DNA from 3 places in the Paeniglutamicibacter kerguelensis genome. Region 3 is predicted to be linked to each of the others. Evidence: riboswitches for the same ligand, from Rfam matches in the RefSeq annotation. Region 3 holds a riboswitch; each other region holds the start of a gene.
The links. Region 3 has a riboswitch for S-adenosylmethionine ahead of acs (acetate--CoA ligase). Riboswitches for the same ligand answer to the same signal wherever they lie in the genome.

Region 1: it holds a riboswitch for S-adenosylmethionine, as region 3 does, so the genes downstream of both, JOF47_RS15350 (OsmC family protein) here and acs (acetate--CoA ligase) in region 3, are expected to answer to the same signal.
Region 2: it holds a riboswitch for S-adenosylmethionine, as region 3 does, so the genes downstream of both, JOF47_RS14815 (cobalamin-independent methionine synthase II family protein) here and acs (acetate--CoA ligase) in region 3, are expected to answer to the same signal.

Annotation. Positions count from the first base shown of each region.
Region 1 covers NZ_JAGIOF010000001.1:3,358,246-3,367,005, forward strand. Annotated here, with positions in the region: gene JOF47_RS15305 (helix-turn-helix transcriptional regulator) at 1-24, shown strand, start outside; gene JOF47_RS15310 (SDR family NAD(P)-dependent oxidoreductase) at 70-900, shown strand; gene JOF47_RS15315 (VOC family protein) at 985-1,410, opposite strand; gene JOF47_RS15320 (MDR family MFS transporter) at 1,657-3,318, shown strand; gene JOF47_RS15325 (MarR family winged helix-turn-helix transcriptional regulator) at 3,431-3,832, shown strand; gene JOF47_RS15330 (MarR family winged helix-turn-helix transcriptional regulator) at 3,994-4,497, shown strand; gene JOF47_RS15335 (DUF4190 domain-containing protein) at 4,750-5,073, shown strand; gene JOF47_RS21990 (helix-turn-helix domain-containing protein) at 5,182-5,673, shown strand; gene JOF47_RS15340 (IS3 family transposase) at 5,685-6,524, shown strand; gene JOF47_RS15345 (DUF4190 domain-containing protein) at 6,913-7,170, shown strand; SAM riboswitch class IV at 7,275-7,393, shown strand; gene JOF47_RS15350 (OsmC family protein) at 7,433-7,978, shown strand; gene JOF47_RS15355 (amino acid permease) at 8,570-8,760, shown strand, end outside.
Region 2 covers NZ_JAGIOF010000001.1:3,238,121-3,246,880, forward strand. Annotated here, with positions in the region: gene JOF47_RS14795 (NAD(P)/FAD-dependent oxidoreductase) at 491-1,744, opposite strand; gene JOF47_RS14800 (endonuclease/exonuclease/phosphatase family protein) at 2,040-3,026, shown strand; gene JOF47_RS14805 (alpha-ketoglutarate-dependent dioxygenase AlkB family protein) at 3,029-3,700, opposite strand; gene JOF47_RS14810 (DUF4232 domain-containing protein) at 3,837-5,087, shown strand; SAM riboswitch class I at 5,135-5,242, shown strand; gene JOF47_RS14815 (cobalamin-independent methionine synthase II family protein) at 5,257-6,486, shown strand; gene JOF47_RS14820 (N(5)-(carboxyethyl)ornithine synthase) at 6,559-7,716, opposite strand; gene JOF47_RS14825 (glycosyl hydrolase family 95 catalytic domain-containing protein) at 7,917-8,760, opposite strand, start outside.
Region 3 covers NZ_JAGIOF010000004.1:343,855-350,246, reverse strand. Annotated here, with positions in the region: gene JOF47_RS20930 (histidine phosphatase family protein) at 1-100, shown strand, start outside; gene JOF47_RS20925 (class I SAM-dependent methyltransferase) at 134-781, shown strand; gene JOF47_RS20920 (MarR family winged helix-turn-helix transcriptional regulator) at 778-1,251, opposite strand; gene JOF47_RS20915 (SDR family NAD(P)-dependent oxidoreductase) at 1,256-1,999, opposite strand; gene acs (acetate--CoA ligase) at 2,127-4,115, opposite strand; SAM riboswitch class I at 4,109-4,210, opposite strand; gene JOF47_RS20905 (sodium:solute symporter family protein) at 4,240-5,901, opposite strand; gene JOF47_RS20900 (OsmC family protein) at 5,898-6,392, opposite strand, start outside.

The DNA.
Region 1 (8,760 bases), on a different contig from region 3:
CTCGGGGCCATGAGCGCGGCGTAGGCTGCCTATTACAGCAGCACGACCCTTCGTTTCGAGAGGACTCACATGCCAGGCAAGACAATCGTCATCACCGGAGCCAGCGACGGAATCGGGGCGTCCGCCGCCCGGCAGCTCAAGGAGCTCGGCCATCATGTGGTTGTGGTTGGCAGGAACCCCGAAAAGACGAGGTCCATCGCGACGGAGCTGGGGGCGGATTTTCACCTCGCGGACTTCGCGGACCTTTCCCAGGTGCGCAGTCTCGCCGCCGAGCTTCTGGAAAGCTATCCGCGCATCGATGTCCTGGCCAACAACGCCGGCGGCATTTTCTCGCCCGTCCGGGAGACAACCGTCGACGGCTTTGAACTCACTTTCCAAGTCAACTACCTGGCGCCGTTCTTGCTGACGCAGCTCTTGCTCGATCGGTTGCTCGAATCGAGGGCGACCGTCGTCAATACGTCGAGCCTTGCAAACCGCCTGTATGGAAAGGTCGATGTGGATGACCTCAATGCAGAACGCTTCTACAGCCCCAACCGCGCCTACGGGAATGCCAAGTTGGCACAAATCATGTTCACCCGTGAATTGCAGAAACGCTATGGCCCTCGAGGGCTCTCCGCGGCTGCATTCCACCCTGGCGTTGTTGCCACGAGCTTTTCCAGCTCACCCGGCACCTCCATGGAAGCCATTTACGGCAGCAAGATTCTTTCCAAGTTCCTGACCTCTCCCCAAAAGGGCGCCAACACCCTGGTCTGGCTGTCCAACGGAGTCGCACACATCGACTGGCCGGCGGGTGAGTACTTCACGCGCAGAAGGGTCTCTTCAACCAACAGGCAGGCCAACGACGCCGGGTTGAGCGCCTCACTGTGGGATCGCACGGAGGAACTGCTCGAGCGCGGCTGACCTGAGTGTCGGGAGTGGCGGGTGGTGCACCCAAAAACAGCTTGAGTCCACCACCCGCCGGAAACCAGTTCCCTGCAGCCAGGCTCAGGCGCTTGGCGATCCTGCGATGTTCACCATCCAGTCGATGCCGAACTTGTCGCGCAGCATTCCAAACCAGTCGCCCCACGGGGCCTGTGCCAGCTGCTCACCAATGGCCGCGCCTTCGGAGAGCTTGTCCCAGTAGCCCTGGAGCTCGTCCTTGTCCTCGCCGCTGAGCGTGATCGAGATGGCGCTGCCGCCCTTCCACTCCATGGATTCCGGGGTGTCCGAGGCCATGATGTTCAGGCCGTTCAACCCGCGCAGGTGCCCGTGCATGATTTTCGCGTCGTCCGCGGGATTGTCGGTCTTGGCGAAGTCGAAGTCCGCGAAGGGCCGCAGGTCCAATTCACCGCCGAACACCGAGTGGTAGAACTCCAATGCAGCGCGGGCTTCACCGCGGAAGCTGATGTAGGGATTGAGGATTGTGGCCATGCTGTTCTCCTGACTCGTCGAGGTCTAGCAAATTGCCATTCTGCCCTGCGACATGGGCACAGCGAAAGGGCCGCGCCCGTTGTTTGCCCCAAATCCGCCACGGTGCGCTCGGTCACGCCCTCCGGCAATTAGTTGACAACAAGCAACTAATAATTTTATAGTTGACTCAAATCAACCATTCGCGGCTCATTTGAGGACTCCTCTGTGTCAACCACCCAAACGCTTCACCCCGGCGAACCGGCAAAAATGTCGCACCGCCAGGTCATGCAGTCCCTGACGGGCCTGCTGATGGGCATGTTCGTGTCCATCCTCGCGGGCACCGTCGTTGCCAGCTCGCTTCCGATCATCGTCTCGGACCTCGGCGGCAGCCAGACCTCCTACACCTGGGTGGTCACCGCGACCTTGCTCGCAACCACCATTTCCACCCCGATCTGGGGCAAGCTTGCCGACCTCGTCGACCGCAAGCTGTTGCTGCAGCTGTCCCTCGCGATCTTCGTGATCGCCTCGGCCATCGCCGGCTTCTCGCAGGACACCAACATGCTCATCACGATGCGCGTGCTCCAAGGCCTGGGCGGCGGCGGCATGGCCGCGCTGAGCCAGGTTGTCATGGCAGACATCATCTCCCCGCGCGAGCGCGGCAAGTACATGGGCCTCTTCGGCGCCATCATGGCCGTGGGAACCGTGGCCGGACCGCTGATCGGCGGATTCATCACCGACACCATCAACTGGCGCTGGAACTTCTTCGTGGCCCTGCCGATCGCCGTCGTGGCCATCTGGCTGATCCAGCGCACCCTGCACCTGCCGGAGCTTGCCAAGCGCAAGGTCAAGATCGACTACTTCGGCATCATCCTGCTTTCCGCAGGCGTTTCGCTGTTGCTGATCTGGGTTTCAATGGCCGGCACGAACTTCGAGTGGGCCTCCCCCACCACCGCATGGATGGTTGGCGGTGCGGTCCTCGCACTGATCGCCTTCGTGGTCGTTGAAATCCGCGCCTCCGAGCCGCTGATCAACCTCGGCCTGTTCAAGAACGCCACGTTCACCCTGGCCGTCATCGCCTCCCTCTCGGTCGGCGTGACGATGTTCGGCACCTCGGTGTTCCTCTCGCAGTACATGATCATGGCCCGCGGCGCCACGGCGACCAGCGCCGGGTTGATGACCCTGCCGATGATGGCCGGCGTCCTGGTCATCTCCACCATTGCCGGAGCCATGATTTCTCGATTCGGCAAGTGGAAGGCCTTCGTGGTCGCAGGTTCCATCATGCAGACCATCGGCTTGTTCGCCCTGGGAACCATCCACTACGACACGAACTACCTGTTGCTTTCCGCCTACATGTTCCTGCTCGGTTCGGGTGTCGGCATGGTCATGCAGAACATGGTGCTGGTGGTGCAGAACGCGGTTCCGCAGAAGGAACTCGGCGTTGCCAGCTCCGCCGTGACGTTCTTCCGCTCCCTGGGCGGAACCGTCGGCGTTGCCGCCCTGGGGTCGATCCTGGCCCTGCGCATCCCCGAAATGCTTGCCGAGCGCAAGGAAGAGATGGGTGCCGCGCTGGCGCAATTGGGCGCGGCCGGCAAGGACGTTGGCCAGGCGCTGGCTTCGGGCACCATGCCCGCCATGAACCAGCTGCCCGAGTCGATCCGGCAGATCATCGAGTCCGTCTACGGTGATGCCGTGGCACAGGTCTTCGCCATCGCCGCACCGCTGGGCTTCCTGACCATCCTCGCCGTGGCGTTCCTGCCGAACCTGCCCTTGAGCAGGATGACGCGCACCGAACGCAGCAAGGTCGAGGAGGCAGCCGCAACGGTTGGCAGCGGGCCTGGAGAGCTCCCGGCAGCAGGCGGCTCCGCTGCCGGCGCGACCGCGGAAACCACGCTGCCCGCGGACGAGCTCGAATCGGCACCCGGCCGCTGAGATGGACGCCCAGCCGGCTTGCTTCCCCCACGCGGCTCCCTCCCAAGAGCCGCTGAGCGATGATCCGGATCTCGGTGCCCTGATCCAAGAGGTTGAAAAGGAATTCTCAACCATGGTGATCAGGGCCCGCATGGCTATCCGCAAACGGGCAACGTCCATCCATCCGGACCTGCAGCCCTTGGGTTTCAAGGTCCTTTCGATCCTGGTGCGCGAACAAGCCCAGCAGCAGGTCGTCTTGGCCGAGGAACTTGAGGTGGACAAGGCAACCATGAGCCGGACCATCAAACAGCTGGAGTGCCAGGGATTGGTCAACCGGGTTCCCGATCCAGCCGATGGCCGGGCCATGCTCGTGAGTATCACCGAGTCCGCGCGGGCAGGTTTCGCCGCCGCGGGTTCGCGGTCGCGAGCGATGCTGATCGAACGGCTTTCCACCTGGGAACCGTCTGAAATCAAGCGCTTCTCCGTTCTGCTCGGAAGGCTCAATGTCAGCGACGTGCTGAGGCAGGAAGGCTAGCCTCGGATTCGTTGGCCGACGGCCCCGCATCTTCCCCTTGACCGGGAAGGTGCGGGGCCGTCGTCGTTCACCGGCTTGCCGCAGGCCGGAATGGGATTCCAGGAAGGGGATGACCCGCTTTCCGCCCGGCGTTCCCCGTGAAACGCACTAATATGGTGTCCATGGAAACTCCTAGCTCCGGGCGAACCCCCGACGTCGATCAGCCCGCCGATCCGCAGGTGCTGGAGCCATTGATGCAAGAGGTCGAGAAGCAATTTTCGATCATGGCCGTCAAGGCCCGTACCGCGATCCGCAAGCGTGCGCTGGAAATCCACCCGGAGCTGCAGCCGCTGGGCTACAGGGTGCTGTCGATTTTGGTCAGGCAACAGGCACAGCAGCAAATAGTCCTGGCGTCGGAGCTGCATGTGGACAAGGCCACCATGAGCCGGACCATCAAGCAACTGCAGAGCCAGGGCTTGGTGACCAGGGAACCGGACCCCAGCGATGGGCGTGCCATGCTGGTCAGCATCACGGATACGGCTCGGGAAGCCTGGAACGCATCCGGGGCACGGGCCCGGAGCCTGATGCGCGAAAGGTTGGCAAACTGGGACCCCTCCGAGATCCGGCGTTTTGCGGACTTGCTGGCACGGCTCAACGACTCTGAGTCGGACCAGCACGAGGGCTAGACGTCGGCGGCACCCGATCGGTCAGACCCCAACGAGACACCCCCCGTCGAGAATCAACCCGCTGGCAGGGCCCTCGGCGCTTCCGTGGTTTGCCATTTGTTCATCGCGTCGCCATTGGCATATGTGATCATTTCGTTAGAACGCACGGCGGTGCTTTTCGCCATTTCATGGCCAAACCCCGGTACGCTCAACACCTAAGGAAGCACCTTAGCGATCACTCACTTGCATCATCATCTTTTTCGCGGAGGAAAAATGACTCAGCCGGCCGACAACCAGCCGCAGTTCAATGGTTCTGCTCCGAACCAGGGAGCGCCCATGTACATCCAAAACAGCCCCGAGCAGATGCGCGGCGCCCAGCTTGCCCAGACCTCGATGATCCTGGGCATTCTTTCGCTCTTCGTAGTCGGGATCATTCTTGGCCCGATCGCCATTTCAAAGGCCAAGCAGGCCGAACAGCTGCACACCGCGGCAACCGTCGGCAAGGTGACCGGCTGGATCGGTACGATTTTCGGCATCCTGAGCATCCTCTGGATCGTGCTCCTCGTGGTCATGAGCGTCGCCGCGTCCCAGTCGTAATCCGTCGCAGAACCATGGAAATGGCGGCCCAGTTCAGGATTCAAGTCTTGAACTGCTCCCCGGAAGTTGGACTGAATAATTCAGTTCCATACTTCCGGGGAGTTTTTCATGTATCCACATAGTTCATTGACCGCCGAGCAACGGCTGGCCGCCGTCGATCTCTTCGAGGAAGGATTCGGGCATGTCGCGGTATCCTCAAGACTTGGAGTCAGCGCCGGTGCCGTTGAGAAGCTCGGGGAACGTTTCAGGATTTGGGGTAGGGCAGCGTTGGAAGGCAAACCGACCAAGCAGGTGTATTCCTTCGAGTTCAAGCTCGAGCTCGTCCGCCGGTACCTCTCCGGCGAGGCGACCGCGATGGACCTTGCCCTCAAGCACCAGCTGAATTCCCCGGCCCAGGTCCGCAACTGGGCGAAAATATACCGGGAACAGGGCGAGGACGGACTGCGCCCCAAGCCCAAGGGCCGACCGAGGGCGGCATCCAGTCCCGAGCCGACCGAACTCACAGAGCTCGAGAAGCTGCGCCGCGAGAACCAGCGCCTGCAGGCCGAGAACGCCTACCTAAAAAAAGTGCGGGCCTTGAGGAACCACCCACCGCGCTGAAGATCAGCGCGGTGATCGCCCTCAAGGCATCCCACCCCCTGCCCCTGCTCCTGGCCGCGGCAGGGCTGCCCCGTTCCACGTTCTTCCACCGCCAGGCAGCACTCAAGACCCATGACCGGCACGCGGACCTCCGCACCCGGATCCACGAGATCTTCACCGAGGCCAAGGGCCGCTACGGGCACCGGCGCATCCACGCCACCCTGGCCCGCGACGGACGGCACGTGGCCCGCAAGACCGTGCTGAAACTGATGCGCCAGGAGAATCTGGCCTGCAAGGTCCGCAGCCGCCGCCGCTACTCCTCCTACAAGGGCCAGGTCGGCAAGATCGCCGAGAACAAGCTCAAGCGCGAGTTCGACACCGCGGCGCCGAACCTGAAGTGGGTGACCGACGTGACCGAGTTCAAGGTCGCGGACCGCAAGGTCTACCTCTCGCCCGTCATGGACCTCTTTGACCGTTCGATCGTTTCCTACTCGGTTTCGGAGTCGCCGACCGTCGCCTTCACCAACCAATCACTCATCGGGGCCATCGAGACCCTGGCCGCCGGCGAGGCCCCGATGGTGCACTCGGACCAGGGATTCCAGTACCAGCACTCCAGCTGGCAGAAGCTCCTCAGCGACGCCGGGATGGCCCAGTCCATGTCGCGCAAGGGCAACTGCCTGGACAACGCGGTGATGGAGAACTTCTTCGGGCACCTGAAGGAAGAAATGTTCCACCACCACGAGCACGCCGGCATCGAGGCGTTCACCACCGACCTGAAGGACTACATCCGCTGGTACAACACCGAGCGCATCTCGTTAACGCTCGAGTGCCTGAGCCCGATGGAATATCGGGCCCAGGCACTCGCTGCGTAGACTCTTGCTTACCGAGTCCAACTTTCGGGGGCCAGTTCATCTTGGGTGGACCGCCATTTTTGTGTCTTGCCTGATTCCCGATCGCCACCCGGAACGGTTTCGGTTTTCCCCGATTCCGATTGCTGCACTGGTCGGGTTTGAAGCTGGTTCGAGTGATCGCCCGCCGGGCGCTCGTGGCTTTGCCGTCCGTGGGCAAAGTATCCGACAAGGATCGGAATCTTCATGAAGCACGGTTGGCGCATTCGGAACCACAAGTGCACCTGTGGTCATTTCACCGGTGCCGACATGGGAACTTACGCCGTATGCAGTTGGGCTCAGATAGGCTCAAGTCGACCGGATGTTCCGCCATGTGGAGTCCGGCAACCACAGCTATCGCGTTGGAGGAAACATGACACAGTACCCGGAACCAATGCGCGGCCAGCAGCTTGCGCAGACCTCGATGATCCTCGGCATCCTCTCCCTGGTGATCCCGCTGGTCGGTATCGTCCTGGGCATCATTGCCATCAAGAAGGCGAAAGAGGCCGAGCAGCTGAACACCGCCGCGACGGTCGGCAAGGTGACGGGCTGGGTCGGCACCATCATGTGGATCCTGACATTGATTCCGTTTTTGCTGCTCATCCCCTTCATTTTTGTCTCCGGGGCCTAAGCGGCGGCGCTACCGTTTTGGATGCGGGAGCCTCCCCGTTTCATGACGCTGCGTGAAGCATTTGCTTGTCTCCCCCGCAGCGACCCCGGCACACTTGTCAACAGAATCACGAGTTCCAACCATTCACGACCCTGGTCGGTTGGACGGCAACCCCCTTCGTCATAGCGGGGTGCTCCAGGTGAAGATTCGACGCCGTCCAACCGGATCGGCGTAAGTATGGCGTCGTGATTGGCACGCGCCACCACGGAAGGATCTATTTCCCATGTCCGAAACCCTGCTCGAAACCACCCCCGACATCCTGCGTGCCCAGAAGCTCAATGCGGCCGGAAACGCCTGGGGCGAGCGCATCGCGGCAAACACCGCGAGCGCCTCGTTGACGTTCAAGACCAACGGGATCGCTGTCGGCTCGGTGGCCACCGAAGTCACCGCCGGCAAGCACAGCTTCCTGGTCGACGAACCCGTCGGGCTGGCCGGGGACGACGCCGCGGCAAGCCCCGCCGAGTACGCGCTTGGAGCGTTGATTTCCTGCCAGGTGGTCGTTTACCGCCTGTACGCACACCAGCTGGGGCTCAAGATCGATTCACTGGACATCGATGCGGAGGCAGACCTCGATGTGCGCGGGCTCTTCGGAATCGATGAAACGGTCCGTCCGGGCTTCGGCGGCGTCCGACTCAAGGTGAAACTGTCCGGCCCCGAAACCCGCGAACGCTACGAGGAGCTGCAGGCAGCCGTCGACGACCATTGCCCGGTCTTCGACATCATCGCGAACCCCACGCCGGTCACCGTCGAACTGATCACCGCCGACTAGACGTAGGCAGCGTCCGCTCGAGGGGGCCACCCGCCAATCAGGCGGGTGGCCCCCTCCTTGCGCATGTGCGGCCGGCGCCGCATATGTTCGGACACCACCCCTTATAACACATGCTTTCCGATGCGCCACCAGAGCAGAGGCGCCGCCGAGGCGCTCCAGCACCATCCGATTCTCATTTTGTGACGTACGCCCGTCATAATAGTCAGTGTCGTTTCGTCGAATCGGAGCAATCAGACGGTATCTCCGACCGACGTTTCCGGGCCTAGCGGGCCCAGATCAAAGACTGTGGCATGGTCTTGATCCAGATAGACCACCAGCCGGGAAGCCATCAATGCATAAGCAACACTGTGCCTCGAAGCGAACGAGAACCAGGTTATCCATTCGACCATCTGTGGCTCACGCCTTCGGATTGGCAACTTTGCGTGACTCTCTGTATAGTCCACCCCCCCGAAATTCCCCGGAAGCAGCCGGAGCGCTCCGGGAATGCGCGGCGTGTGACAAATCAGACACCTCTCGCGCAACGGCTCGACCGCGCCGCCTCCCTGTGAGCAAAGTCGCTTCAATTGCCTCCGGTGGTGTTGCATGACACCCATGAGCAGAACTTCCGTGACAATTGAAAACGAATCGCCGGTTCAACGTGGAACCGTGGGCGAGGCCCGGGTCGGCACCGACACCGGGAAACCCGACAATGAACTAAAGCGCGGGCTAAGCAGCCGCCACCTACAGATGATCGCCATCGGCGGCGCCATCGGCACCGGCCTGTTCGTCGCCTCCGGAGGCAC
Region 2 (8,760 bases), on a different contig from region 3:
GAACTGGGGATGATTCACAAACCCGCGAGTGAGCGATTAGCTCAGTATGTGGCGGCGCGCCGATCCAATGGTCGGAACGCCGGTGGTGAGTGGCGCCGGTACTCTCACTGTGGCTACGGCCGGCTCGGTCGGAGCGACCCCGCCCCAAACAGCAGGCTTGCCCGTTCCCGCCACCGTCTTGCAACCGATACCCCAAGTACCGTTGCAGATCACGGCCTGCGCACGTCTCTGATGAATCGAGTCCTCTTTCAGTCCACTTGTTCAGTATTGAACGGCCCCATTGGAACCGGCTCCCCGGCCGGCTAAAAACAGTATGGCATAGCTCACTAACAAACAATGGGATTTGGGAGGCGACTTTGGCTCGGGTGCACCGATTCCCAAGCCAAAGCGCGATTTGGCGTTCCGATACGGTCAAGACGCCAGGCATATCGATCGCGCGAATTCCGGCATACCGAAACAATAGAGGTACCGTCGGTTCCTTTCAAAGGCGCTACAACGAGAGCAAATCCACCGAGGTATCGGCAAGCCTGTGCGCAGCGATGCTTTTGCCTACGAGGCTTCTCAAATGGTCATTTACGTCCCAGATATTCACATTCATGGCAGCCGTTACCAGCCCCTTGCGCAACCAAAAGATGATGAATTCCCCGCTGTCCATTTCTCCACGCAGCACCACGTCATCGTCGGCGGCTCGGTCGCCGACGTATTCCATGCCCAAGTCAAACTGGTCGGTGAAGAAGTATGGAAGCCAGTCATAGGCTTCCTCACGCCCCAGGATGGTTGCTGCGGCAAGCTTGCCTTGGCGAATCGCGTTGTCCCAATGCTCAACGCGCAGTGAACGGCCCAGAGTCGTGTTGAACGCCTCCGCGATATCGCCGATCGCCAAAATGCTCGGGTCGCTGCTGTGCAGCTGGGCATCGACGAGTACGCCGGTTCCGATTTCCAGACCGGCCTCGGCCGCGAGTTCGTTGTTTGGAACTGCGCCGATGGCCAAGAGCACAAGGTCCGCCGCCACTGCATCGGTCGATGTCATCACCTTCAACCCGGATTCCGGATCCAGGGTGATCCCGTTGACCATCGTTCCAAATCGGCAATGCACCCCGTTCTTGATGTGCAGGCGAGCGACATGGGAACCGAATTCCGTTCCCATGGCGACGGCCAGCGGAACCTCGTCCGGCGTCAGCACGGTGACTTGCACGCCCGCGGCCCGGGCCGAAGCCGCCACCTCCATGCCGATCCACCCTGCACCGATGATCACCAACCGCCTGCCCTCAACGAGCTGCTCCTTGAGGGCCTGCGAGTCGGCCAGGGAACGCAAGGTATGGACGCCGGGAAGATCCCACCCGGTCATGTTTGAAGCGCGGCCGCCCAGCCTGGAACGGCATCCCGTGGCAATAACGAGGTTCTCGTAATCGATAGATGTCGAATCGGACAGGCCAACCACTTTGTTGGCCGTGTCGATCGCCGTTGCCGTCAGGCCCAGACGCAATTGGACCGAGGCCTCGGCATACCATTCCTCCGGGAAGGGCCGGAACTCGTCCGCGGTTTTGTTCCCCTGCAGGAATTCCTTCGATAGCGGCGGCCGTTCGTAGGGGACGGCGTCCTCGTCGGCGATGATGGTGATGGGTTTGCCGTAGCCTCCCTTGCGGAGTTCGTGAGCGCAGTGCGCCGCGGCCAGTCCCCCGCCGATCACCACGGTTCCTGCACTGTTGTGATCCGGGGAATTCCCGTCGTCAACACCGGACATAGCTGCCATCTCCTACAACATGAGGCCACCGGTCGGATCGATCGTTGTGTCGAAAGTCGTGGTGGCGGCGAGTATCCCTCACCTCAGAATGGCACTTTGCACAGTGCCAGTCGATAGGTTCCTGAACGGGATTTCATCCGACCGATTCCGGCCCAAAATAATTCCTGCGGATCACAAGGCCGGGTGGATTACCCGGCGCGGCCGGTGCTTTCGGTGCGTCCGCCATCCCCACGTCCTGCTGGTTCACAGATTTATCCCATGCATGTACCAGTTCCATATGCGACCCTTGATAGCGATGTCTGTTCAAACCGCTTCCGCTCCGCCCCGGCAACGCAAGCCCCGACGCTTGTTGCGCTGGCAACGCCAACTCCGGGCCCTCGTGCTTCTCGGGGCGCTGCTCAGCACGCTTCTCATGGTGTTCCATTCCCGAGTACCGGACTTCATGGGCCTTGCCCTGCTGGTGGATAACGCCGCTCCGTGGCTGGGTTTGGCGGCGCCCGTCCTCTTGCTGGCGGCGCTGATCAGCAAGAGCCGAGGCGCCGTTGCCTTTGCATTGGTCCCTGCGCTGGTGTGGCTCGCGGGTTTCGGTGCCGCCATTGTTCCGCTCTCATGGACAGCCCCGGCGGCCTCTGCGCATACCTTGACCGTCAGCAGCCAGAACATCAAGGCGGGCACCGGGGCGGCTGCCGAGTCGGCCCGCGAATTGGCCCGCGGCGGCAGCGATGTCATCGCACTTCAGGAACTGGATGCGGGCAGCGGGCAGGACGTCACCGCCGCGCTGAATGCCGACTACCCCCATCACTTTGTGGTCGGCACCGTGGGCGTCTGGAGCAAATACCCACTCTCGCAGTCGCAGCCCCTGGATCTTGGCTTGGGCTGGAAACGGGCCCTGACGACCCAGATCGACACCGAGGCGGGAAGCATCCGCCTCTATGCCGTGCATGCCGCCTCGGCACGCCCAAACGACCACGGCAACCGCGATGAAATGCTCGCCCAGCTGGCGGCAACCTTGCGTGCCGATACGAGTCACTCGGTCATCGCCGTCGGAGATTTCAATGCAACGTCAGCCGACAGGTCCTTCTCCTCGCTCACCGAAACCCTGGATGAACCAAACCAGGATGCGGGCTTGTTCGGCTTCACCTGGCCACGCGAGCCCTTTGGATTCATGCGTTTGGACCATGTACTTCAGCGGGGGCTCGACGTCACCTCGAACACCGTGGTCCCCGCCGGGGAAAGCGACCACCTTGCCGTGCGGGCCACCGTGAACCTTCCGGACTCCTGAGATCAACCGTCCAACCCGGTCACCCGCATGGTGATGTTGATCCGGCCCGAAGCCAGGCCGCATTCCGCGGGCGCGGTGCCTGGCAGGATCTTTGTGACTCCGTGGTAGGCCAGTCGCGCCGGACCTCCGAAGACAAACAGGTCCCCTGACGCCAACGCGATGTCTTCGTATGGCTTGTTTCGGTTGAGGGTGTTGCCGAATCTGAATTGGCAGGTGTCCCCGATGGAGATCGAGACCACCGGCTGGGTCGACTGCTCGTCCCGGTCTTGGTGCATTCCCATTTTGGAATCATCCGAGTAGTAGTTCACCAAGGCTGTGTCGGGCGTGTAGTTCGCCGCGGCCAAGGGGTCATTTGTCGCTTCAAGGATCGCTTTGCGACCCAGCCTGACCATCCAATCGGGGAACTCGAGCACCCGGTTGCCGTTGACGTCGGTTGCTTCACGGGAATAGGCGTACGGCTGCCAATGCCAGCCCAGGCATACCGTCTGGACCGACATTTCACCTGACCCTATCTTGGCGGCGCGTGGCGGCACGGGCCCCCGCCCCCACTCATGGAACCTATCCACAAGCCAGCGTTGTTCAGCCAGGGTGAGCCAGTCGGGTACCCAAACGGCGCCGGGGCTGAGCTCACGCCGGGGGCGGTCAAGGAAACTCTCCGAAAAGAGCGTGCTCAAAATGTACTCCTCGAACTGAATCGGTGCGCGGGACAGGATGTACCCCCGTGGGCTCCATTATGCAGGTCCAGCAATTCCATCACCCCGAAAAGGTCCCGAATCCAAGGACATTTGCAGGTCAGTTAGGCTTTCCAGCATGAGCAACTACAAAGGCCTGACTGCCGGCAGCGCGTGGATCGCTGGATTCGCGGGGCTTGGCTGGCTACTGAGCGGCTTGCTCAATGGCTGGCTGATTACACGCCCAACGTTCCTCCCGGTGCCCTTCGTGCAGCTGCTGTTCCCGGAGACGATAGCGCTTGCCACGTGGCGCACAGCGGACATCTGGCCCGTATTCATTCCCGTGCTTTCGACGCTCACGCTGATGCTCTTCACGGCCGGCGCCTTGTTGTTCATCGGCCCGCTGGATGCCCTGAATCCCGCGCAACGGCGACTCAGGTTCTTCGCGACGTGGATGTGCGTTGTCATTGCCTCCTTCGCCACGACAGTGCTTTCGTCAGCAGGGGAAATCATTGCGACTTGGCCGCCGCCACGTCTGGCGTGGCTTTTCCAGGGCGTGGAATCGGATCTGTTGTCGGCAGGATACTGGGGAATCTTCTGGGGGTGGGTTCCGGTGTTGGCCGGTGCCTTCATCGCCAAACAACGGCAACCCGGTAGCCGGCAACGTACCTCGTTCAGCGTGCCGAGACTTCTTGTCGCAGTTCCGGCCGTGCTCGCGGCCGGCGCCTTGGTTATCGCCATCCCACAGGCCCAACGGGAAACCACGGCCCAGGGCGCCGTCGAACCGCCGACAGTCGCCCCGCCTGCTTCCCCGGAACCTGATCCCATTGGTTCGCCAAGCGTGTCATATGCCACGCAGCCCGCTGGAAAAAACTGGTGCGACGGCAAGGACGCCACCATTTCCCTATCGGAACCCGATGCCGCGACCGGCCACCGCGGCATGGGATTCAGCTTGACCAACAACGGGTCAAAACCCTGCGTGCTGGAGTCCTACCCCGATGTCTCTTTCGACAACGTCGACGGGTGGGTGATCGATGTCCTGGTGGTCCACGGCGGCTCGTTCATGACCGACGACCCGGGCATCACCCGGGTCATGCTCGCCCCAGGGGAGAGCGCAGAAGCTTTCATGGGATGGAATGCGATGGCGGCTGCGGGCGATACCCGCGTGGGCAGCATGTTGTTGGCCCCGTACGCGGGAACCCTGCGCCAGAAGGCGACGGTCGACCTGGACATCATCGACGGGGGAACCGTGTCCGTCACCGCCTGGCAGAAGGCGGGCAAGAGCATCGATACCGGTTCCTCCCCCGCCCCGGCAACTAGCTTCCGGCGAGGTTCGGGCACGGGGCCGAAGGCACGTCCGTGGATCAAGGCTTGGCCCACGTCACACTAATGCGCCGAAGGACGGCAGAAAACAGTTCCGTGATAGGTATTGATACGTAACCATCCGGAGCGGCCGAGAGACCTGGATCGATGAAGCCGCAGCAACCTAACCCGCCGACGAGGCTTCTGAAACGGTAACGGTGCTACTGCCAGGTTCGATGGAAAGTAGGCAATCACCCATGTCCTCCAACAACAGCCATATCCGTACCACCCACGCCGGCTCGTTGCCGCGAACCGATGAGCTGCTGGCCGCCAACGAGGCCAAGCAACGCGGCGGAATCACCCCCGAATTCCACGAACTCCTCGAGGCATCGGTCACCGGCATCGTCGCCAAGCAGCGCAAGCTGGGCATCGACATCCCCAACGACGGCGAATTCGGGCACACCATGTCCTCCGCCGTCGATTTCGGCGCCTGGTGGAACTATTCCTTCGCCCGCCTCGGCGGGCTGGAGGAAACCACCGTCGACCGCTGGGCCGAGACCGCGGTCAAGCGCTCCACCCCCGGCAACGTTGTGCTCACCTCGTTCCCGGACCGCCGCGATCGAGAGGCCTTCGCCGAGGCGTACGCGGATCCGACCTCCGGCATCCTGGCCCACCGCAAGGCCACCACGCAGCCAAAGGTCGTCGCACCGCTGACCTACACCGGGCACGACCTGGTGGCATCGGACATCAAGAACCTGAAAACCGCCATGGCGGCGACGGGCACCGAGGAGGGCTTCCTCGCGGCGCTTTCCCCCGCTTCCTGCGCGCGGTTGGCCAACGACTTCTACACCAGCGACGAGGAATACCTCTTTGCCGCCGCGGATGCCATGCGCGAGGAGTACAAGGCGATCCTCGATGCCGGGCTGGTCCTGCAGATCGACGACCCGTCGTTGGCCGAGTCCTGGGACCAGGTCAACCCGGAGCCGAGCCTCGAGGACTACCTGAAGTTCCTCGAGCTGCGCGTGGAGGCAACCAACCACGCGCTGCGCGGGCTCCCGGCCGAGCGGATCCGGCTGCACGTGTGCTGGGGTTCCTGGCACGGCCCGCACACCACGGACATCCCATTCGCCGACATCCTCGACCCGGTGCTGCGCATCAACGCCGGCATGGTCTCTTTCGAGGCCGGCAACGTGCGCCACGAGCACGAATGGCGCATCTGGGAGGACCGCGCGCTGCCCGAGGGAAAGATCCTGATACCCGGCGTCGTCTCGCACGCCACGAACGTGGTCGAGCACCCGGAGCTGGTCGCCGACCGCATCGAGCGCTTCGCGAACCTGGTCGGCCGCGAGAACGTGATCGCGTCCACCGACTGCGGCCTGGGCGGCCGCGTCCACCCGCAGATCGCCATGGCCAAGCTCGAAGCGCTGGGTGCCGGCGCCGCACTGGCCACCAAGCGCCTGTGGAAGGGTGCCGAGATCATCGCCTGATCCCGCCATCCGAGTCATTTGTGGAAGCCGCCGCATGCACCAGCGTGCGGCGGCTTCCACATGTTCATTCGGCTAGCCGGCAACACCAAGGTGCGGGTAGGCCTTTGCCCGGTGCTGGAACTCGAGGATCGCGGGGTTCTGGATGACGCCGTCGAAGATCTCGATAGCCTTGGCCACCGTGTTGTTTGCCTGCCATGCGCCGGGGCCGCCCAGCACGTCTTCGACGAACGGCAACAATGCTTCGCTGATTTCCCAGCTTGCCGAGTTCCACAAGTAGGACGGGCTGTGGTCGACCGCGTAGTAGTTGATGTTCTTTCCCACGGTGAACATGGGGTCGGCAAACCTCGTCGGCTTGGCCCATTCGAAACCCATGCCCTCGTCGCAGGAGACGTCGACAATGATGCTGCCCGGGGAGAAAGCAGCCAGCTCCCCGGTGCGCAGGTACATGAGCGGGGCGTTGGGGTCCTGGAGCGTGCAGTTCACCACCACGTCGCTTTCGGCAAGGAACGGAGCCAGCGGCACCCGTCCTTCGTCCGTGATGACCTCGCTGAGGTGCGGGCCCCCGTCGTGTTCGAACTGCACCATCTGCACCGAGTGGATGGGTGAGGCAACTGCGGCGACGGAGCGGTTGGTCAGGACCCGTATGTCATGTATGCCGTGGGCGCGCAACGCCGTCACAGCGCCACGGGCCGTGGCGCCGAAGCCGATGACGACCGCGGTGAGCTTCCGGCCGTAGTCTCCGGTGGAGCCACAGAGTTGGAGCGCGTGGATGACCGATGCGTAGCCGGCAAGCTCGTTGTTCTTGTGGAAGACGTGCAGCCCGAAACTGCCGTCGGTGCCCCAGTGGTTCATCGCCTCGAAGGCGATCAGCGTGAGTTTCTTGTCGATGGCCAGCTGCGTGATCGCCCTGTCCTGGACGCAGTGCGGCCAGCCCCAGAGGGTTTGCCCGTCGCGCATTTCCTCCAGATCCGCCACCTGCGGCTTCGGCAGCAAGAGGATGTCCGATTGAGCGAAGACCTCGCTGCGCGAGCCGATCTTCCCGACAAACGGCACCAGCTGCTCGTCGTCGAATCCGAAGGACTTCCCGTAGCCGGATTCAATCATGATTCGGCTGCGGAGATGCTCATCGATTCGTTCAAAATGTGCCGGGTGGATCGGCAAGCGCTGTTCATCCACCTTGTGCGAAGTTGCGATAAGACCCAATGAAAGTTCATTAGCAGTGGCCACGATATACGCCCTTTTTATGTTGGGAACCCGCGGTTCCCCTAGGGCTCACGGTACACTGTCCGGCTGGGCGGCCGGGTTGGTCCCAAGTTAACAGACGTCTTATGCGGGCGTTCCGACGCGGGGCGTATTCCGAAACCCCACGTGGGAAGCCCGGCGCTCCCCCGCCGAAATGACGGAGGAGCGCCGGGCTTCGGTCACTGGAATTACGGGCGGAACGGCTTGGGCTTGTGGCCGCGCATGCTCGGTTTGACCTTGCAGTCCTTTCCGTTGATCAGCATCGTGATGTTGCCCTGGTTCGGGGCCCGGTCGCCGATCACCGAGACCTCGGTGACCTTGCCGTCCTTCCACGTTGCGTTGACCTCGTAGCCGCCGCGTGCCCGCAGGCCAGTGAAGGAACCGTCGGGCCAGGCCGAGGGCAGGGCCGGCAGCACGTGGATCTTCTCGCCGTGGCTCTGGATGAGCATCTCCGCCACGGCCCCGGTGATGCCGAAGTTTCCGTCCATCTGGAACGGCGGGTGGTTGCAGAACAGGTTCGACAGGGTGTTGAAGCGCAGCAGGCCGCGCAGCATCAGCCTGGCGTGGTCGGCCTCCCCCAGCCGGGCAAACATCGCCACGCGCCACGGCCAAGTCCATGACCTGCGGCTGTCGCCCGAGACCGTGGCCTCGGTGAAGGGCACGCCCGCGACCTCGCCGCAGCGGGCCTTCAGCGACACCAGTGCGGCCGCGGCCAGTTCCGGGGTGTCCTCCAGGGTGATCTGGCGCCCCGGGTACACCGCGAAGAGGTGCGAGGTGTGCCGGTGGATGTCCTTGGGGTTGTCCCTGTCCGTCTGCCATTCCTGCAGCTGGCCCCAGCTGCCGATCTTGTTGGGCGCAAGCCGCTCCTGCATGCCGGCGACCTTGTCGCGGAACACCGGGTCGAACTCCAGGGCGGCTTCGCAGTCCAGGTAGTTCTGGAACAGGTCCCAGATGATCTGCTGGTCGTACATGACGCCGTCCTCGCGCGGGCCGTGCTCGGGCGACCAGCCGTCCGGGGCCACCAGCTTGCCG
Region 3 (6,392 bases):
ACTGGTTCCGGGACGCAAGACACCCATCATGCGCAACGGGCAGATGCTCGAGGTCGACACCGCCTTGCTGCGGCGCCATGCCGCCGCCCCCACGCACTAGCGCAACCTCCACGCCCGGCCGCACGATGGTGGGATGAGCGAAACCTTCTTTGGGGACCCCGGGTTCTATGCACGCCGGGCCAAGGCCTATGACGCCATGCTTGGTTCCCCGACCTACAACAGGGTCTTCTGGGGGACCCGCCCCGACCAATACGCTGCCTTCGCCGCGCGGGCCCTCGGTGCGGGCGATGGCCCGCTGCTCGAGGTGGCGGTGGGGACGGCCAGGGCCACGGCGCTTTTGCATGTTGCCGGCCGGCGCTCCACGACGCTGGTGGACCTGAGCGCGCCGATGCTTGAGGTGGCCCGCGAGTCAATTCGCCGGGCCGCCGGCGGGGAGGTGCCCGGGCGCATCACCCTTGAGTGCCGGGACATGCTTTCCCCTGTCGACGGGCGGCGCTACGAAACCATTTTGGGTTTGGGCCTGCTGCACCTGGTCCCGGACGTGGGAGCTGTGATTTCCGGATTGGGCAGCCAGCTCCAGGACCACGGGTCGCTGCATCTGGCCTCGCTCATCCGCGGTTCGGCCCGGTCCAACGCCTACCTGAAGCTGCTCAAGGCCCACGGCGACATCGCCGGCATCCGCACGGCCGTCGACCTCTACGATCTGGCGGTTGAGGCAAACGTAGGCAACGTCTCCGTGAGCCATGAAGGTGCCATGGCCTATGTGACCATTTCGCGCTAGGAGTGATCTTGCCTGAATTCCGCGGCCATGCGCTTCGTCTCGACCTCAAAACGGGTCAGCAGGCGCAGTAGGTCGTCGCGATCCCCGGCCGACCATTCGCCGACCAAATCGGAAGCCAGGGAATTTCCCGAACGCACCAACGCGGCGGCAATCTCCGTGCCGGCAACGGTCAGGGCAATCCGTGACGCCCTGGAATCCTTGGGATCCGCCAGTTTTTCCACCAGACCAGCATCCTGCAGGCGCCCGGCGATCTTGGAGATATTTGACGCCCCGGTGACCATGCGGGTGGCCAGCACAGATGGGCGCTGCGGCCCGTGGGAACCTAGGATGGTCACGGCGACAAGCGAGGCGGGATCCAGGCGGATACCCTCCCGGGCGGCGACGGCCGTCATGAAATCGGGAGATGTCCACTGGGACATGATGCTTTGCAGCATGTTGATGAGCGCGGAATTTTCTGAGGCGTTTTCCATGGACCTAGGCCTCGGTCCCGCCATCGACAGGCAATACGACACCGGTGATGAAACTTGCCTGGTCCGAAAGCAAGAATGCGGTCGCGTTGGCTATTTCCTCGGGCTGGCCCAGACGCTTCAACGGGATCTCTGCGGCGTAACCCGCCTTGGCTTCGTCCGGGAGCGAGGCCAGAGCGGCGGTTTCGATCGCGCCTGGAGCGACGGCGTTGACACGGATGCCCAGGGCGGCGTTTTCCTTGGCAACGCTACGGGTCAGTGAAACGACCCCGTGCTTGGCGGCGCCGTAGGGTGTGAGCTGCGGGGTGGCGCTGATCCCGGCCAGCGAGGCGATGTTCACGATCGACCCGCTGCCCTGGGCGGTGAAATGCGCAACCTGGGACTGCAAGGCCAGAAAGGTGCCGCGCAGTGTCACGTTAATGACGCGATCCCATTCGGCCACGGCGACGTCCTGGACCGGCTTGGGCATAGCCCCGACGCCCGCATTGTTGACGGCCAGGTCCAGCCGGCCGAACGATTCCAGGGCGAAGGGGACAAGGGATCCGACCTCGGACACGTCGGCGACGTTGGCATGTTTGTACGCCGCGCGTCCGCCTGCGGCCTCGATGAGCGCAACGGTTTCCGCGCCGGCCTCGTCGTTGACGTCCGAGACGATGATAGCGGCACCGTCTGCCGCGAGGCGCAGGGCGATAGCCCTGCCGATTCCGGCACCTGCCGCCGTCACCAGGGCAACTTGGTCTTCAAAAAGCATGGGCAGTTCTCCTTGTGCTCACTATACTGTCGTAAGGACAGTATATGCCTATGGGCTGCCCGGCAGGAGAAAGGTTGGCTGGATTCCCTGCGGTCCCAGCCAACCTTGTCCCAGCCAACCCCGCGCGCTAGGCCTCGCAGATTTCCTTGATCTGCGCGATGCACGGTTCGTTTTGCAGGCTGGTGGTGTCACCCAGCGCGCTTCCCTCGAAGAGCTGGGTGAGCAGGCGGCGCATGATCTTGCCCGAGCGGGTCTTGGGCACATCGGGCACAAAGACGATGTCGCGCGGCTTGGCGATCGGGCTGATCTGCACGGCGACGTGGTGGCGGAGCTCGGCAAGCAGGGCCTGCTGCCGGGCCAGCGCCTCGTAGGGCAACGAGGTTCCCACGATGCTCTTGTCGAAGGGCACCACGAAGGCGGTGGCCGCGTGCCCGGTTTTCGCGTCGACCGTGGGGCACACCCCCGCCTCCACCACGGCCGGGTGGGTGACAAGCGCGGACTCGATCTCGATGGTGGAAAGCCGGTGCCCGGAAATGTTGATCACGTCGTCGGTGCGCCCCAGGATCCAGATGTCCCCGTCGTCGTCGAAGCGTGCGCCGTCCCCGGCCAGGAACCAGCCCTGCTCGGCGTACTTTTCCCAGTAGGAAGTGTAGTAGCGCTCCGGGTTGCCCCACACGGTGCGGGCCATCGACGGGCCGGTCTTGGTCAGCACGATGAAGCCCTGCACGTTCTTTTCCACGCGCCGCGCCTCGTCGTCGACGATGTCGACCGAAACCCCGGGCAGCGCGCGGGTGCCGCAACCGGGCTTGAACGCAGTGTCGTCCTGGCGCGGGGAAAGGATCGTCGAGCCGGTTTCCGACTGCCACCAGGTGTCGACCATCGGGATGCCGGCGGGGGTGTCGCGGCCGACCTGGCTGCGCAGCCAGCGCCAGGCCTCCGGGTTCACGGCCTCGCCGACGGTTCCGGCCAAGCGGATGGAGGAGAGGTCGTAGTCTGCCGGGACGCCGTCCGGGAACCAGCCCATCAGCGAGCGCACCAGCGTGGGCGCCGTGTAGTAGCTGGTGACCCCGTAGCGCTCGATGATCTCGAAATGACGCCCGGGATGCGGTGCGTTGGGGACACCCTCGTAGATTACCTGGGTGGCGCCGTTGGACAGCGGCCCGTAGATCTCATAGGTGTGCGCGGTGACCCAGGCCAGGTCGGCGGTGCACCAGTGGACGTCGGCGTCGCGCTGCGCCGGGTCCGGGTGGGAGAAGAGGAACTCGTGGCTCCAGGACGCCTGGGTCAGGTAGCCCCCGGTGGTGTGGACCAGGCCCTTGGGCTGTCCGGTGGTGCCGGAGGTGTACATGATGAACAGCGGGGTTTCCGCGTCGAAGGCCTCGGGGGAGTGCTCGGTGCTCGCCGTGTCGACGGTCTCGTGCCACCACACGTCCCGACCCTCCGTCCAGGCGATCCCGGACCCGGTGCGGCGCAGCACCAGCACGTGCTCGATGCTGTCCACCCCGGACACCGCGGCGTCTGCATTGCCCTTCACGGGCACCGCCTTGCCGCGGCGGAACTGCCCGTCGGTGGTGACCAGCAGCTTGGCGCCGGTGTCCTCAACCCGGAACCGCAACGCCTCGGAGGAGAAACCGCCGAAGACCAGCGAGTGCACGGCGCCGATGCGGGCGCAGGCCAGGGTGATGACGACGGTCTCGACGAGGACCGGCAGGTAGATGACCACGCGGTCGCCCTTGCCGATGCCCAGCGCAACCAGGGCGTTGGCCGCCTGCGAGACCCGGTCCTGCAGGTCCTTGTAGGTGATCGTCGCGGTGTCGCCCGGCTCGCCCTCGAAATGCAGGGCAACCTTGTCCCCTCGCCCGGCCTCGACGTGGCGGTCCACGCAGTTGTAGGCCGCGTTGAGCTTGCCGCCGTCGAACCACCGGAGTTTGGGGCCGCGCCGGGCGTCCCGGTCAACACCGGTGTTGCTGTGGATGGTGTGCCATTCCTCGGCCCAGTTCAGGCGCCGGGCTGCGGTGTCCCAGAAGGCCAGGCGCTCGTCCTCGGTCCACTCGTTTTCGTTGAGCAGATCGGGATTGAGCAGGCCGGGGGTTGCGGGGGAAAGCGTTACAGTCATTTTCTTCTCCACTGATTCTGGCTGTAGCACCGGTCCCCGCGGGGTGGTTGCTGCGGCGTCACAGAGCCAGGTCTCTCGGCCGCTCGTAATGGGTGGATGGTTTCTTGCAGGAACCGGCCGCTGCCTAGGCTGCGTGCTCGGGCGTACGTTCGGCCGGCGAAGGCTCCGCGGCCGTGTCCGGTTCGGTGGTGTCCGGGGCCGTTTCGCGGGATTCGGTGCCGAAGAACACCGCCATGGCGGAGCACAGGACGACGATGAACAGGGCCATGGCAATCAGTCCGTAGCCCGCCAGCCATCCTGCACTGAGCGTCAAGAATGCAAGCGCCACAAGTGCGCCAAGGCCGAACTTGACCGCCCTGCGAAGCCGCACCGGGTCGGTGCTCATGCGCCAACGCGCGGTCGCCAGGGTGACCAGGACCAGGGTCGTCACGTTCACGAGCATGCCGACCCATACCGGGTGGGTGCCGAGGAAGAACGACGTGGCGGACCAACCCGCCAGCTGGTTCCACACGATGCCCGCGCCGAAGCCGGCGACCATCGAGGAGTACACCGCGGCGCGGGTCGCCAGCGGCCAGAAGAAGACGGCAAGGACCGGGGCGAGGGTTGCACCGTTGCGCAGCGTCCAGGCGAGGATGTTCCACCAGGCGGACTGCTCGGTGCGCAGGATACTGAAGGTGATCATCAGCGCAGTCAACCCCACCAGCGACCACTGGGTGTATCGGACCAATTGCGCCTCGGTCGCCTTGGGGTTGATGGCGCTACCGACATCGCGGCCCAGGGACGTGGAGCCAGAGAACTGGCACGGACCGGCCCAGCCCATGGCGCATGCCCAGACGCCCAGGAAGAAGACTCCGACCAGCGGGGCCGGCAGGACCTGCTCGATGTAGTGCGGGATCGCGACCAGGGCCAGCTTCTGCGAGGGGACCACGATCGCCGCCGAAGTGCCGATGAGGGCGCCAATGATGATGAACGGAATGCCGAATGCGGCCGCCGTGTAGAGGCCCTTCTGCCCGTCCGCTGGGGTACGGCAGGACATGGTCATCTGGAATGCCGCCTGTGCCAGCGGGACGTTGACGATGAAGGTGCCGAACCAGGCGACGATGAGCGAGATCCCGGCATTTCCCGGGTCAAACATCTGAGGGTTCGATTCGGCGAAGTCCTGCAGTCCGGAGAGCCCCGGCTTCGCCAGGATCGCGTAGGCGCCCACCGCCAGCATGCCGACGAAAACGATGCAGTTCATGGTCTGGTTGAAGGCAACGGATCGCATGCCTCCGCTCCAGAGGAAGGTCAGGAGCAGCAGGGCGGTGACGATGACGGCCAGGTGCAGGCTCAGCCCGGTGAAGGCGGTCAGTGCCGAGGCAAATGCGATCGTCGTGGCCACCGACCACATGGGGAACGTGAATGCTGTGATGACGCCAGCGATGCCCTTGGCAAGGCGCCCGAACCGGTCGCCGATGATTCCGGTGACCGTCACGACCAGCTTCTCGCGCAGCGGCTTGACCAGCAGCAGGGCGATGAGCAGGATCTGTACGGTTTCCGCCACGCCGTACCAGAGTGCAGAAATGCCGGTGCGGTAGCTCAGCTCCATGATGGCGATGTAGGAGGAACCGGAGAAGAGCCCGGTGATGCAGAAGGCAACCGTCCACGGGCTGAAGGTGCGACCGCCGACAAAGAAGCCGCTGGTTTTGCCCACGGCGCTGCGCCGTTGGGACAGCCGTCCCCCAACGATCAGCAGGACCGTATAGGACAAGGCGAGTCCGACGGTCCAGTATCCTGCGGCGCTCATGCGGAGGCTCCTTCAAGTGGCTTGGCGGTGGACGTGCGCGGGGTGTACCCCAAGGCAATGTTGCCGGCGTTGTCGGCGGCGTCAGGGGAAACCTGGCTTGAGAAGACCCAGTTGATGTCGAGGTCGACTCCGGCCGCCTGCACCAGGTTGATGGCCGGGCAGCGGCGGTGGACCTGGGCCGACCACTCTTGTTGAGTGTTCGCATCGTCCAGCGCCGTTTCGACGTGGATCTCCAGTCGGTAGGAGTGGAAGAACGGGGAAACGTCGGCGGTGCCGGCGAATCCGCGGGTGTCTTGGGTGGCGATCGAGTAGGTTTCCAGGGCGGTGAATTCAATGCCCAGTTCCTTGGCGACCTGCTCGACGACCACGCTCACGCAGCCGTTGACCGCGCCGGCAACGAATTCCATGGGGGTCGGCGCGGTGTCGGTGCCGCCGACGCGAACGGGCTCGTCGATGTCGAACGAGAACTCGCGGATGTCGATGGCGGTGCG